DNA from 2 places in the Brevibacillus sp. HB1.4B genome. Region 1 is predicted to be linked to the other one. Evidence: a T-box and tRNA genes for the amino acid it is inferred to sense, from the RefSeq annotation. Region 1 holds a T-box; the other holds one or more tRNA genes.
The links. A T-box is a leader RNA that pairs with one kind of tRNA and senses whether it is charged. The one in region 1 lies ahead of thrS (threonine--tRNA ligase), so its partner is inferred to be a tRNA-Thr.
Positions count from the first base shown of each region.

Region 1 (8,206 bases):
GGGAAGGCACCTCGAATATACTCGCACTCGATATTTTGCGTGTGATGCAAAAAGAAAACAGCCACGAAGTGTATTGCAGATTGCTTCGGGAGCGTATAGCTGGCTGGAAGCATGCCTTTTCGCAGCCGTATGCCGAGTTGATTCGGACAGAACTGGCCATCCTGGAGGAGAATATCGCCTATCTCATGCAACAGACCCACGATTATTTAACGTATAAATTAAAAACGCTCGCGGATCATATGGTAGATTTGTACACCTTATCATGCATCGTCAGTGAAGCAGAGGATCAGGTGACCGGGGAGGGAAATGCGCGAAAATACATTTTGGCAAAGCTGTATGCCGAAAAGCATTTCCATTCACAAGAAAAACGGGGGATTCAAGCCGATTCTTTGCTGGATGTACAGTTCTTTACCCAACTGATGGAGTATCAGTCTGTCAGCGTAGAAGAGTGGACCCAACAGTCCGCTATTGTTCCGACCCGATAATCAAAAAGCGCCTTTAGACCACTTGTTGAGGTGGCGAAGGCGCTTTTGATTTTTACGCATACCGCTTGCGGCGCATACTCCAAATGAACCAGATCGCAGCAACCCCTGTTGCGACCGCCAGCAGAGTGATCTCAAAGTATTCATCGATCAGAACCTTGGCGTGTTTTCCATATAAATAAAACAAGGTGCCAATCAAATAAAACTTCAATCCCCGCCCGATGATCGCATAAAACATGAGCTTGGTCAGCGAGTAATTGAATACGCCGGAGAGCACAGTGAAAACCTTGAAAGGAATGGGGGTAAAAGCTCCGATCAGTACGGCAGCATCCCCGTTTTTTGCGAATTTTTCCGTCGCTACGATCACCCATTTTTCAGGGAGAAGCTTGTGCAAAAGTGGTTTTCCTAGCCATCTCCCCAACAAAAATCCGATGGGAGCGCCGAGGACGGAAGCAGTAAAGGCTACTGTTGCAAACTGAATCGCTGAGCCTGGATCGAGCAGACTCATCGCAATTTGCATAAAAAACGGAGGAATCGGACTAATAAATGAGTCCAAAAATGCCATGGCAACAAGTCCCCACATCCCATATTGCATGAATAGCTGTGTGATATGTTCGAGCATGAGCATCTCCTTAGAAGGTTTTTTCTATTGTAGCTATCCTATGCCAGTTTGTCCAAAGAAAGACCACAACTGAAGGTGGATGTCGAGAGGGAAATTAAGGAAATGGGACGATTGGCCCATCAATCGGTTTCCAAAATATCCCGAAGATAAGTTGGTATGGAAGTCATTACGAAAGGGATATCTTTTACATGAAAATGCCATTATCAATCAAAGTTATTCAAGGGTTAATGCTGTTGCAAGTCATCGTATTGGGGGGACTATATTTTGTGGTTTCACAGGTAGATCCGATGAACTTGAATCACTGGGCCAGTAAAATGGTTTTCAGCGTTGTGACTATGCCAGAAGATATGTTAGATCAAAGCTATGTGTTAGGAAGAATGCAAGGAAGATTAATGCTTCCGCTGATCATCACGACTTTATTGTTCATCTTCATACAGATGAGGTTTCTCAAGTCGGCGATTGTCTGCATAAGTCTGGCGATTTTACTGGATATAAGCAACGGAGCTTTCTTGATTGCAATCGTGTATGTAACTCTTCTTTTGGTTGTGACCCACAACAAACAATCGAAGGCATATTTTAATCGGAATCATCATCAAGTTATCCAAACGGTTTCAAAATGAGTGGTCCAATGAGCTTATCCTAGGTCGAATATTGATATTGAAGTCCTTGTTTTTTCATTGACGCTAGGAAAGATTATCCACTAAAATGTAGGGAAACAGGACAAACATCATGGGAGGAACCAATGAAAACATTGGGTTCGGGAAAAGTCGTTTTCTATGCGCCAAACGGGACTAACTTGCAATTGTCAGGGGAAATTGACGTACGTGGTGATCGGGTATCCATAACAGAAATCATTTATTTTAATGGCCAACCAAACGGAGCACGCGAAACGAATTTGCCACTCGCGCAAACGGTGATTTACTGGGAGCCAGAAGTATACGAACAGATCGGATATGAAGAACAATAAGAATAATGGCGATTCCAAGCCCTGTCTCTAGCAGGGTTTTTTCGCGTATGGCAGCGAATCTGCCAGCACCTCGGGCTATAGCCGATGTCCCGGTATTGTGATATGATGTGGGATGGAATTTACGTATGGTACAAGGAGTGATCCTTATGATCGATTCTATATTGGAACGTGCTCTCGCAGGTGAACGTCTGGGTCTTGAAGATGGTCTGGCTTTGTTTGCGAGCAATGAAATCGAAAAGATCGGACATTACGCCAATCTGGTCATGCAAAAGCATCATCCAGAACCGATTGCGACTTTTGTTATTAGCCGCAACGTCAATTACACGAACGTATGTGACACCTATTGCCGATTTTGTGCTTTTTATCGAGCGCCAGGCTCTTCGGAAGGATACGTTCTACCCAGAGAGACTATTTTCGAAAAAATTCAAGAGACCGTAGACGTAGGCGGTACGGAAATCTTGATGCAAGGCGGTACCAATCCGGATCTGAAGCTGGATTATTACACCGACCTGTTGCGCGCGATCAAGCAGCGCTTCCCGCAGATTACGATGCACTCTCTGTCTGTAGCGGAAGTGATGAAAATCGCGGAAGTTTCCAACATGTCTGTCGAGGAAGTGCTGAAAGAGCTGAAGGCAGCGGGTCTCGATTCCTTGCCAGGAGCGGGTGGCGAAATCCTCGACGATCGTACACGTCGGAAGATTTCCCGATTGAAAGGCTCTTGGACTGAATGGATTGACACCCAAAAAGCCGCACACCGTGCAGGGTTGCCTGGTACTGCTACCATGGTAATCGGTTTTGGGGAAGAGATGGAGGAGCGCGTACTGTCCCTTTTGCGCATTCGTGATGCCCAAGATGAGACAGGCGGATTCAAAGCGTTCATCGTCTGGACATTCCAACCGGACAACACCAATATGAAGGCAGTCAACAACACGCCAGAGGAATACTTGAAAACACTGGCAATCAGCCGCCTCATGCTGGATAATATTGAAAACTTCCAATCTTCTTGGGTGACGATGGGCCCACATTACGGTCAGCTTTCCCTCTCTTACGGAGCGAATGATTTCGGCCAAACGATGATGGAAGAAAACGTGGTTTCCGCAGCGGCATGTACGTACAAGGTCAACACGAACCAAATTTTGGAGCTCATTCGCGGCGCAGGCAAAATCCCTGCACAGCGCAACACAAAGTATGACATTCTGCGCGTTTTCAAAGACGGAGAGATGTCAGAACGTGATTTTGTCATGCAAAACTAAATAACCTCCAAACGCTTCTCTGCCCCCTCCCAACAAAGGGAAACCGGCAGGGGAGCGTTTTTTGGTTTTTTATTCAGGAATTTTTTACCTGCAACCTTCCCTGAGTTTCCAACCGTTTAAAAGTATATCGCTCCTGACGGGACATATACTGTAACTACAATGGCGGTTGGGGGGATGGTTATGCAGACGTTTCGCGTATTGCTGGAGAATGTCCCTGAGCATTGTGACACGTATCGGGCTATCGTAAATGAGATGACGGAGCGGGTCAACACTGCACCGGTGCGCATTACATACAGGGAGCAAGAAGAGAATGGATACCTCTTGTTCTACTTTCAAAGCTGGTGTGAGACTGAGTATGACGCGCAGACCATCGAGTGGGCGAGAGCCTTCGTTGCTCTTACATTAGCCGAATGGGTCATTCAGGTGAAGGAACCGAAAATTATGGAAGAAATGGCCGATGACTTACTCGCTGCCGAACAGATGGAGAACGAGTGGGCAGAGATTTTTCCTTATATTCAACGCATGTGCCAAGAAGTCGAGCTTGATGGTAGGGAACTGTTAACAGCTACGACACGCAAGGCAAACGTATATCGCAAAGTTTTCACGTATCTGGAGTGGGAGAGAACGATCAACGTCTTGGGCTTCGTTCGGTTTCGACTGCAGGAGCATTGGAACGAGCTATTCGAGCTCGTGGAAACTGGCATTGATGAATATCTGGAAGACAAGCAATACCAAGAGTTTGTCGAGTTGTTGCGCTATTTCATCGCTGTACAGGAAACGAAGCAGGAAGTCGTTCATGTCGTTCCTAGTGTGGACAAACCTTTCCATCTTTATGACAAAAAAGGGGATCGTCTTTGGCTTGAACAGTTGGATACCGTTCTGAACATGGATGAACAAAAATGCAGGGACGAGGATTATTTGGTCAGTGCTTTGGTTACACTGGCTCCTGAGAGTATCGTGCTCCATATGGCTTCGGAAAAGCCTGGGCTTGCACAGACGATCCGCAGTATTTTTGACAGTCGGCTCGTTACTTGCCACTCTTGTTCGCTTTGCCTATCCGAGCGACGTGTACTTGACGGGAATAATCCCTCTAAACTATAATAGCAACAACAACTTTACATCGCTTATAAATACGATGAGAAGGACACGGACAATAGTAAGGACGCTCTAGAGAGGCGGGCCACAGGCTGGAAGCTCGCTGCGAACTGTTATTGATCTACCACCTTCGAGTAGCTGCCGGGAACGAAGCGTAGGCTTTTACTATCGGTATGCCGGTTAAATACCGTTACATGGAATGAGGAGTCTGTTTTTGTGAACAGACTTGAAGTAGGGTGGTACCGCGAGAACACACTCGTCCCTTTTTGGGATGAGTGTTTTTTTATTTTCTCAACCAAACAAGATACAGGAAGGAAGAATCCGCAGTGGCACAAATTCATGTTACTTTCCCAGATGGAGCCGTTCGTCAATACGACGCTGGGATTACTATCGAAGACATCGCAGGCTCCATTAGCTCTAGCCTGAAGAAAAAGGCAGTAGCTGGTAAAAAAGACGGCAAGGTTGTCGATCTGTACACAGAACTCACAGATGACGCAGCGATTGAAATCGTTACCCTCGATTCTGCTGACGGGTTGGAAGTATACCGCCACAGTACAGCTCACTTGCTCGCTCAAGCGGTAAAACGCATTTACGGCGCTGAAGTGAAATTCGGAATCGGTCCTGTAATCGAAGATGGCTTTTACTACGACATGGATATTCCGGTCTCCCTTTCCCCAGAGGATTTGGGCAAAATCGAAGCGGAAATGGAAAAAATCGTGAAGGAAGACCTGCCGATTCGCCGCAAAGTCGTAAGCCGCGAAGAAGCAACTACGATTTTCCAAGAACTGAACGATCACCTGAAGTTGGAGCTGATTCGCGACCTGCCAGAGGATGCGACTATCACGCTGTATGAGCAAGGCGAATTTTTCGACCTCTGTCGTGGTCCGCACTTGCCGTCTACTGGCTTCATCAAAGCATTCAAGCTGATGAGCGTAGCAGGTGCATACTGGCGCGGTAAAGCAGAAAACCAAGTTCTGCAACGCGTATACGGTACAGCTTGGCCGAAAAAAGCAGACATGGATGAATATCTGCACTTCATCGAAGAAGCGAAAAAGCGCGATCACCGCAAATTGGGTAAAGAACTGGGACTGTTCATGTTCTCCGAGGAAGCGCCAGGCATGCCGTTCTACCTGCCAAAAGGCTTCACTGTTCGCAACGAGCTGGAGCAATTCTCCCGCCGTCTGCAACAATTGGCACAATACACAGAAGTTCGCTCTCCGTTCCTCATGAACGAGCGTCTCTGGAAAGAATCCGGTCACTGGGATCACTACAAAGAGAACATGTACTTCTCTGAAGTAGACAACGCGACTTACGCCTTGAAGCCAATGAACTGCCCGGGTCACATGCTGATCTATAAAAACGAGATGCACTCCTACCGCGACCTGCCGATCCGTTACTCCGAGTTCGGGCAAGTTCACCGCCATGAGTACTCCGGGGCATTGAACGGAATGCTGCGGGTGCGCACCTTCTGCCAGGATGACGCGCACGTATTTGTCCGTCCTGATCAGATCGCGAGCGAAATCAAAGGCATGATCACTTTGATTGACAGCATCTACAAGGTATTTGGCTTCGAATACAGTGTGGCTCTGTCCACTCGTCCGGAAGATTCCATGGGCTCTGATGAGCTGTGGGAAGCAGCAGAAAGCTCTCTGAAAACAGTGTTGGATGAGCTCGGTATGGCCTATGAAATCAAAGACGGAGACGGTGCGTTCTACGGACCGAAGATCGATTTCCAAATTACCGACGCGCTGAAACGCCGTCACCAATGCGGAACGATCCAGTTGGACTTCCAAATGCCTGAGAAATTCGACCTGACTTATGTTGGTCAAGACAACGAGAAGCATCGTCCAGTTGTCTTGCACCGTGCGATGTACGGCTCCATGGAGCGCTTCATTGGTATCCTGATCGAGCACTACGCAGGTGCATTCCCGATTTGGCTGACTCCAATTCAAGCACGCATCATGAACATCAGCGAAGTGCACATGCCATACGCAGAACAAGTAAGAGAAAAGCTGCAACAAGCTGGCATTCGCGTAGAGTTGGATGGCCGCAATGAGAAAATCGGCTACAAAATCCGTGAAGCACAAGTTGAAAAAATCCCTTACATGCTGGTCATTGGTGAAAAAGAGGTGGCTGACGGTACATTGTCCGTCCGCAAACGCGGAGTGGGCGATGAAGGCGCGATGACAGTGGATGCGTTTGTAGAGAAAATCCGCGCTGAAATCAATGAAATGAAGTAATAGCGTATAGGAGTAGAGCCGCCCTGAAGTTTCGGGCGGCTTTTTTCATTATACGTTTACTTGGAAAAAAGAACGGGAAAAGGATGTAGGGTAATTATAGATATGGACATCAAGAAGAACTGCGGGGGATACGTATGCGGGTAAGCATCAAACAAAGACTGATAGCAGCATTTCTTGCCATTATTTTAATCCCGATTGGAGTGATTAGCTCATTTGTCTATGTCAAAATGGAGGAGCGAATCCAGACTTATTTTATTGAATCCACGACAAAAGAAGTGGCTCAAGTAGACAATGCGATTAACTTGCATTTCGACTCGATTCGTGAAAACGTAAACCTGATAGCAGGCAGTCCCTTATTAAAAAGTGCAGATAACACCATTACGACGTATATGGACAAACCAACCAAAACCAAGCATACGCCCCTGCAAAATGGCGGAGTAGAGGCGGCCATTTTTCAAGATTTCCTGCGATTTGTCGATTCTCATCCGAATACTGCATTTATTTATTTAGCGACCAAGTACGGAGGATACATACAGTGGCCGACAGATGATGTCATTCCGAATTACGATCCGCGTACAAGGGATTGGTACAAAAACCCAATGGGAAATCCCGGAAAAGTGATCACGACAGATCCGTATCTCTATTTGGGCGATAACAGTCTCGTGATCAGTAACGTGACGATGCTTGCGGATGACAAGGGTGAACCACTGGGCGTTGTTGGACTGGATGTGAATTTAAAAGGGCTAACCGATATTTTGAAAGACATTAAGATCGGCAAAACGGGTTATCTCATGCTGGTTGGCAAAGACGGAACGATTTTGGCTAATCCCAAGAACCCCGAGCTCAATTCGAAGAACCTGAAAGATACGCAAATTCCTGAATTGGCTGCTATCGCAGAGAATACCGCAAGCAGCTTTTCGGTCACGATGAACGATACCGAGTATTTGGCTAACGTCTTTACTTCAGAAAAAACTGGCTGGAAATATATTTCGTTTATTGAAAAAGCTGAGCTCTCTGCTGAAGCCAATCAAATCGGTTTCATCATCGGGGCATTGAGCCTTTTGTTTGCTTTATTAGCGGTTATCGCTTCCGTTCTTTTCTCGCACAAATTCACCAAGCCATTGCTTGCTATCGTTGACCAGATTGCGCAGATCGGACGTGGTGACTTTACCGGTGAATTGCCCAAAAACCTTTTGGAAAGAAAAGACGAAATCGGCATGCTTGGTCAGAGCATTCAGGTGATGCAAGTATCCATCCAAGGACTCATTCGGGAAGTCCAAAAAGCGGTTAACACCCTCTCTACTTCGTCAGACAACATATCGGTTCGCTTGGCAGACAATGTAGACACTACGAACAAGATTTCTACCACGATACAGGAAGTAGCGAGCGGGGCGCAAAATCAGCTCAGAGGTGCGGAAGAATCCGCAAGAGCGATGGAAGAAATGTCGATCGGTATCCAACGCGTGGCGGAAACAACCTCCATCATCTCCGAATCATCTACATGTACGGCGGATGAAGCGCAGCTAGGAAACCAGTCCATCCAAAAA
Region 1 is NZ_JABSUT010000003.1:85,028-93,233, forward strand. Features, by position in the region: gene HP398_RS08325 (acyl-CoA dehydrogenase family protein) at 1-485, shown strand, start outside; gene HP398_RS08330 (YqaA family protein) at 538-1,104, opposite strand; gene HP398_RS08335 (hypothetical protein) at 1,293-1,724, shown strand; gene HP398_RS08340 (hypothetical protein) at 1,847-2,071, shown strand; gene mqnC (cyclic dehypoxanthinyl futalosine synthase) at 2,218-3,324, shown strand; gene ytxC (putative sporulation protein YtxC) at 3,505-4,425, shown strand; T-box leader at 4,451-4,686, shown strand; gene thrS (threonine--tRNA ligase) at 4,746-6,659, shown strand; gene HP398_RS08360 (methyl-accepting chemotaxis protein) at 6,794-8,206, shown strand, end outside.

Region 2 (8,206 bases), on a different contig from region 1:
CTCGATCCTCGTTTCAAGCTGGGTGCTTTTGTCATCCTCATCTTAGCGATTGCCATCTGCGATACATACGTGGGGAATCTGTTTGCTTTAGCCATTTGTATCTGGATGTTTCAAATCTCGAAAATCCCCCTGCATTACGGTATATCCGGGATCAAGCCCGCTATCCCCTTTATCATGATTTTGGCGATCATGCAGCTGCTATTTTACGGGGAGGTTGTCAATGGCGGAACCGATTATTTGAAATACGGCTTCATCACGATCACGAGTGAGAGTGTACGCCTCGTCATCGTGTCTGCCATACGCTTTGTAGAAGTAATCTTCTTATCGAGTGTCCTCACGCTCAGCACTTCGACGACGGAACTTACACACGGAATGGAGCGATTGCTGGGGCCATTAGAAAAAGTAAAGTTTCCGGTTCATGCCTTTGCTTTGATCATCACGATTGCTGTGCGCTTTGTACCTACCTTCGCGATGGAAATGGAAAAAATGATGAAAGCACAAGCATCCCGTGGTGCAGATTTCGGTACAGGAGAATGGTGGCGGATCATTCAGCGAACAAAAGACATGTTTCCCATCATCATCCCGCTGTTTAATGTGGCGCTCTCCAGAGCAGAAGATTTGATTTTGGCAATGGAAGCCAGATGCTACACACCAGGTGCTGCACGGACCAGATACACCCAATACAAGGCTGTAGGCAAAGATTACGTCGCGCTGATCGTGAGTATTGTCATTTCAGCCGTCATGCTCGCCATACCTTGGTAAGGGAGACTAGCGGGAATTCGCCCGAGTAGGGCATTCCACATAAAACTCGTAAAAGGAGGAGTATGCATGGAAAAAGGCTTGACCGTTCGCAAGATTGTCATTGCAGGCGTTTTGGGCGCGATAGCGATTTTGCTCGGGGTGACACGTCTCGGCTACATTCCGGTTCCGACAGCAGCGGGCAATGCCACTATTATGCACATCCCGGCTGTGATCGGGGGCATAATGGAGGGCTGGGGCGTTGGTATGATCATTGGCCTTATATTTGGAGTCTCTTCTTTCTTAAATGCCACCGTTCCGCTTTTTAAAGACCCTCTTGTAGCCATCCTGCCACGTTTGTTCATCGGTGTGACTGCTTACTTGACCTATGTTGGTTTGAAAAACGTCAATCAGTACTTGGCGATTGGTGCCGCTGGCTTTATTGGGGCGATGACAAACACGATCCTGGTACTGGGCATGGCCGTCATTCGAGGATACATGACCCTCGGCGTAGCGACCACAGTTGCAATCACGAACGGCTTGCCAGAAGCAATTGTTTCGGTCATTGTTACATTGGCTGTCGTTGCGGCTTGGAAGAAATTGGGCTCAGCAGGTAGGCAAAAATCAAAAATTTCAGGAGACTTATAATGACCGGAACGATTGTTGACGTACCCGGCGTTCTCGTCGGGCATGCACAAAACGAAGAAACATTAACGGGATGCAGTGTAATTATGCTAGAAAAGCCGTCTGTTTGCGGCGTGGATGTCCGGGGCTCCGCCCCGGGCACCCGCGAGACGGACCTCTTGGACCCTGTCAATCTGGTGAGTGTCGTCCATGCGATTTGCCTTTCGGGTGGCAGTGCATACGGTTTGGATGCTGCTACAGGTGTCATGCAGTATTTGGAGGAACATGGCATCGGACTGGATGTTGGCTATGGCGTCGTTCCTATCGTTCCAGCAGCAGTTTTGTTCGACCTGGCAGTAGGCGACTATCGGGTTCGTCCCGATCGTCCAATGGGCTATGAGGCAGCACAGGCAGCAAGCCATGAGAAAGTAGCACAAGGAAACGTAGGTGCAGGTACAGGTGCGACAGTAGGCAAGCTAAATGGATTTGGGAATGCGATGAAGAGCGGGTTAGGCACAGCTTCGGTGATTTTACCCAATGGACTCGTCATAGGTGCAATCGTCGCTGTAAATGCGGTCGGTCATGTCGTAGATCCGCAGTCAGGGACGATCATAGCCGGGCCGAGAGATGAACAGGGAACCATTCGGGATAGCATGGAGATACTGCGCCAGCAAGCTTTTGCTCCGATCCCTCCAAGTACGAACACGACGATTGCCGTAGTCGCCAGCAATGCTCACTTGTCCAAAGCAGAAGCAAACAAAGTAGCGCAAATGGCTCATGACGGGCTTGCCCGTACAATCCGTCCGATTCACACCATGTACGATGGCGACACGATCTTTGCTGTAGCAACAGGCGAAGTAGAGGCGAGTGTAGACTTGGTGGGCGCGTTGTCCGCAGATGTGCTGGCAGAAGCCGTCATTCAAGCGGTTAAGCACGCAGAGGAAGCAGGGGGACTGCCATCTTATCGCAGTTACTTCCAGGGGTAGGTGTAACATATTTGGATGCAGAGGAGAGGATTGGCGGATGAATCAGGTGATATCCTTTGTTGACGAGCAGGAAGTTGTACGCCTAACGCAGGAGCTAGTTAGAATTCCAAGTGTGTTTCGTCCCGATCAGACAGGAGCGAATGAAGAGCGGGTAGCGCTATTTGTCGCCGATTATCTTCGTAACATGGGTTTGCAGGTCTTCTATGAAGAGGTTGTTCCAGGCAGACCGAATGTCATCGCCTTTTACGATTCGGGCAAGCCTGGCAAAACGCTTTTATTCGAAGCCCATACAGATGTCGTAACAGAAGGGGATCGGGATGCTTGGAGCTACGACCCTTTTGGTGGAACAATATCTGGTGGGCGTATCTACGGGCGTGGCTCTTGTGACACAAAAGGTAATCTGGCCGCCGCGATATGTGCCGTCAAAGCTATCCAACGATCCAAACAGTCTTTTACAGGCAAAATCCTCCTGTGCATCCCTTGCGATGAGGAGAGCATGATGATCGGGATCAAAGATTTCATTCGTCGCGGTTGGGCCAATAACGTCGATGCGGCGATTATCTGCGAACCGGAAGAAAATCAGCTCTGCATCACGCAAAAAGGAGCCATGCGAGCAATTCTTCGTACGTTTGGCAAGATGGCGCATGGAGCTATGCCACTGACGGGCATCAATCCGAACACCAGGATGGCACGCGCCATCGTGGCGTTAGAAGAGCTGGAACGAAAGGAAATGGCTCGTCTGGGAGAGCATCCAATGTTGGGGTGGCCGAGTATCACTCCGACGATTTTGCAGGCACCGGTCAAAGGAGACGCCCAAATCAACGTCGTACCCGATCAATGCATGACAACACTTGATATTCGCACGGTTCCCGGGCAGGACCACCAAGAGCTGTATAAAGAGATCAGTGTCATATTAGAGGAACTAGGCAAAGAGGATGACAAGTTCAAGGCTACTCTGGAAGTAATCGAAGAGCGCCCTTGGACGTTGACTGGCATGCATGAAGAAGTTGTGACTTCCGTTGCGAACGCCTATCGGGAAATCACAAAAAAAGAGCCGGTATATAATGGCGTCCCGGGTGCGACAGATGGAACCTTCCTGCACAAGGCCGGCATTCCTATTTTGACGACAGGCGCAGGTGATCGCCACATCCCTCATCATGCAGATGAGTACGTAGCTATTGACCAATTGGTGGAATCCACCCAGCTGTTTGCCTTGTCTGCATTAACGTTTTTGACGCAGCCAGTACGAGCTTGATCACTTACAAAAGAACTCTGCTTACGCTAGCGGCAGAGTCTTTTTATTCTCGCAAAAGAAGTTTTCTTAGCAAAAACTTGCAGAATCCATCTAAATTTTTTTACAATAGGCTTGTTACATAAGAGAAAAGGAGGCGCGTGCCCATGAATATGCGCTGGAATTTGGACGTCTTGTATTCCTCATTTGATGCACCAGAATGGAAACAAGATTGGGAGAAGTTTGTACGTGAAACAGAAGAGATCAAAAGCTGGGCAGCGCAAAACTTTCAATCTTCAGAAGATGCAGTAGCGAAGATGGAGACATACATAACGATGATGACCTCTGTCTTGCAAACGCATTTCCGCTTGTACGCCCACGGAGAGCTGACTGCCAGCGTGGATGCCAAGAATGAAGTAGCACTGCTTGCAATTGAAAAAGTACAGAATCAGGCTGTGGAATTGGTTGAACCAGGCGTACAATTCCAAAAATGGCTAGGATCGTTGAGCAACCTGGACGAGTTGATTAACCAATCGGAGCTGTTAGAGACACATCGCTTTATGTTGACAGAAATGTCCGACAAGAGCAAATACATGCTGAGCGAAAAAGAAGAAATCGTCCTAGCAAAAATGAAAAATACAGGGTCAAATGCATGGACAAAGCTCCATGAAATGCTGACTTCCACTTTACTGGTAGACATTACAGTCGATGGGGAGCACAAACAGCTTCCATTGCCAGTGGTGCGGAACATGGCGAACGAAAAAGATCCGCAGCTTCGCAAAACGGCCTACGAGGCGGAACTTGCCGCTTACAAAAAAATCGATGGAGCTGCTGCTGCCAGCTTGAATGGAATTAAAGGCGAGGTTATTACCGTAGCGAAGCTAAGAGGCTATGAATCGCCGCTGGATAAGACGTTGCAAGACTCCCGTATGGACCGCGAGACGCTCGAAGCGATGCTTCAGGCGATGCGTGAGAGCCTGCCATCCTTCCATCAATACTTCCGTACAAAGGCGAAGCTACTCGGCCATGAGAGCGCTCAGTTGCCGTTTTATGATCTGTTTGCGCCAGTGGGCGAGGCAGACATGCGGTTCTCGTATGAGGAATCCCGCGACTTCATTGTGAAGCACTTTGGTAGCTTTAGCGAAAAGCTCGCCAACTATGCAGCACGAGCTTATGACAATCAGTGGATTGATGCTGAGATTCGTGAAGGCAAGCGTGGAGGGGCATTCTGCTACAACCTGCACATCGTAGGGGAGAGCAGAATTATGTCCAACTACACAGGCAGCTACAGCGATGTGAGCACAATGGCACATGAATTGGGTCATGGCTATCACGGAGAATGTCTCGTAAACGAAGCATTCTTGAATAGCGAATACCCAATGCCAATCGCCGAAACAGCGTCCATTTTGTGCGAAACCATCATTGCCAATGCAGCACTTGAACAAGCGACCTCCGAGGAAGCATTTGCGATTTTGGAAAATGATATCAGCGGAGCAAGTCAGGTGATCGTCGATATTTATAGCCGTTACTTGTTCGAGACTGCTGTATTTGAGCGCAGAACAGAAGGTGCCTTGTCTGTTTCCACTCTGAACGAACTGATGCTACAAGCGCAAAAGGACGCTTACGGAGATGGTTTGGATCCGGCAGCTCTACACCCGTACATGTGGGTATGTAAACCGCACTATTATAGCGCGGATTACAATTTCTACAACTTCCCGTATGCTTTTGGACTTCTGTTCGCGAAAGGCCTGTACGCAGAGTATCTCAAGCGCGGGGAAGCTTTTGTTGAGCAGTACGACAAGCTCTTATCTGTTACGGGCAAAATGAGCGTTGCAGATGTAGCAGCTATCATGGATGTTGATGTACGCTCCGTCGATTTCTGGCGGAATTCACTCTCTTTGGTTGCAAAAGATATCGACAAATTCGTAGAGCTCGCGTCTGCACGCCTAAACTAAATAGGAAGAACGTCCGCTATGTCATTAGCGGACGTTTTTTATTCATGTTGCAAAGCGTTTTTGTGCGCATAGGGAACAGAGCGGAAGGAGAAAGTAAGAAAAAACAGATGAGGTGATTACGTGGTAAACGGATTGCAGTTACTCGACCTATTGCGGGAAACGGAGAACAAGATGCTGCATTTACATAGAGCCATCGACAGAGTAAGCAGCGAGCCGGATTTCAAGGAGTCTGTCAGTGTTCTTACCGTAGTCGTTCGTGATTATCAACTTCAGCTCGACAAAATGAAACAAGCATTGGGCAAAATCGAAATCGGAGGGCAGCAGCAACAACATCAGCAGGCCCATAATACCGAAATACATTAAGCACAGAAAGACAAACAGCCCTCGAACTGCTGCAAAGGCAGATAGGGCTGTTTGTTTGCTTTTATGTGTAGAAAGCTTACTGGAAGTTAGCGTATCGCTTCACTCCATAAAACGGGTAGAGCTTATGCATGTATTCGACTTTGCCATAGCGAACATCTTCGCCATTCGCATGCACGATTGCTCCATTACCCAAATAGATCGCTACGTGGGACACGCGTCCTTTTCCAAGCGAATCGTAGAACAAGAGGTCACCAGGCTGTGCTTGATCTAGTGATACTTCTTGACCGCCACGGAATTGATCTTCAGAAGTGCGCGGAAGTGTAACCCCAAGCTGTTCAAAAACGTATGAAGTAAAGCCACTACAATCAAAGCCATTCGGAGTAGTTCCGCCTAAGACGTATGGTGTATTGAGCAATGGCTCAAAAATTTCCTTCATTCGACCCAGATCTTCTGCATTTACCTCGGCAGGCAGCGAAACGGTAGAAGTGAGGTTTGGACTAAGGAACTCTGTAGCAACGTATGCTTCACGATCTTCGAATTCGATTTTCGTCCATTCATTACCCGTTTCTACGACTTCTACAATGGAACCGAAACTTAGCTTGCCTAACACTTTTGCGTCAGTCGAAGGCTTTTTACGCACATTCAGCACGTCACCAGTGACACGGGCTTTTTCACCAGCAGTTAGTTCTTTAGACTCAGTGGTAGCGTTATCATTCTGATTGACAGCTACATCGGAAGGAGTGTCAGTCGCAATGGAGCCAGAAGTGTTTTCACCGTGAATAGATAGAGTTTGTCCAATTGACAATCTATCGTCATTCAGTTGGTTCCATTGAATGAGTTGATCCACCGTTACTTGATGTTCACGAGCGATCTTGCTCAGCGTATCACCTGCTGATACCACATATGCCGATGAGGAAGCATGGGCAGCAGTAGGCAGCAGAGTGAAGAGGGCGAGGAAGGTGAGTAGCCTCGAAGTCTTTTTCATGTCATCGTCTCCACCAATCTACTAAAATCTGCATATCTAGCTAAAATTCTATCGGATTTTCGTTGGTAAATCTATGAAAAAATTAATCTTTCATTATTTTTTTAAAAACTATTGCATCTGGAGATAGAATCGTGCTATATTACAGAAGTCGCCGCAAGATGGTGATGGTGACAAAAACCATATGGAGCTGTGGTGAAGTTGGAGTTCACGCCGGTCTGTCACACCGGAGGTCGCGGGTTCGAGTCCCGTCAGCTCCGCCATTCTATTTTTAGAATGTGCGAATTACATAGTTTCTCGTAATGTGCCGGTATAGCTCAATTGGTAGAGCACCTGACTTGTAATCAGGGGGTTGTGGGTTCAAGTCCTATTGCCGGCACCATTTTTATGCGGTCGTGGCGGAATTGGCAGACGCGCTAGATTCAGGTTCTAGTGGTGGCAACACCGTGGAGGTTCAAGTCCTCTCGACCGCACCATATGGTAAACAACAGGTTCGTAAATTGGCTGATGAAGCTAATTACGAGCCTTTTTTATTTTTTCTGGAATGTTGAATCCTCCTCCATTTTCCATTACAATCACATTGTGATAATGAATCTCATTTTCACTATTACTTGATGATTCGTAAACAAACAGAAAGACAGTGGAGGGGTAGTTGTGGGAGAACAGTTGGAGCTGTTTGATGTAACCATTATTGGCGGTGGCCCTGCGGGGATGTACGCTGCCTTTTATAGCGGGATGCGAGATCTGAAGACGAAACTCATTGAAGCGAAAGAAGAGCTTGGTGGACGAATGTTGATCTATCCAGAAAAAATGATCTGGGATGTAGGCGGAGTACCACCACAGCTATGTGAAAAGCTAGTTGCCAATCTGGTGGAGCAAGCGAAGACATTTGATCCCACCATCGTGCTAGGCGAGGCGATTATTGGACTAGAGCCACAAGAAGATGGCACGTACATACTCGTTGCAAAATCGGGGAGACGGCATTGGACGCGCACGATCATACTGGCTCTGGGCCGAGGTATTTTGAAAATGGCAAAACTGGAGATCGAAGGGGCCGAGCGCTACGAGGTGACAAATCTTCATTATACGGTGCAGGAACTGGAGCCATTCCGTGGGAAGCACGTCCTCATCTCAGGTGGCGGCGACTCCGCGGTCGATTGGGCAAATGAACTGGTGCAAATCGCAGCGTCTGTAACTGTCGTGCATCGCCGTGATGTATTTGGTGGACATGAGCGGAATGTAAAGCGCATGAAAGAGTCATCTGCGATCGTTCGCACCCCATATACGGTCACGCAATTGCAAAGCTCAGACAAAGAAACGATCGATA
Region 2 is NZ_JABSUT010000001.1:338,759-346,964, forward strand. Features, by position in the region: gene HP398_RS01810 (energy-coupling factor transporter transmembrane component T family protein) at 1-762, shown strand, start outside; gene HP398_RS01815 (ECF transporter S component) at 829-1,386, shown strand; gene HP398_RS01820 (P1 family peptidase) at 1,386-2,348, shown strand; gene HP398_RS01825 (M20 family metallopeptidase) at 2,386-3,603, shown strand; gene HP398_RS01830 (M3 family oligoendopeptidase) at 3,747-5,534, shown strand; gene HP398_RS01835 (hypothetical protein) at 5,655-5,897, shown strand; gene HP398_RS01840 (C40 family peptidase) at 5,974-6,882, opposite strand; tRNA gene HP398_RS01845 (tRNA-Asp) at 7,066-7,142, shown strand; tRNA gene HP398_RS01850 (tRNA-Thr) at 7,186-7,261, shown strand; tRNA gene HP398_RS01855 (tRNA-Leu) at 7,269-7,355, shown strand; gene HP398_RS01860 (NAD(P)/FAD-dependent oxidoreductase) at 7,534-8,206, shown strand, end outside.
Region 2: it has a tRNA-Thr gene. The T-box ahead of thrS (threonine--tRNA ligase) is inferred to sense a tRNA for this amino acid. The anticodon was not compared.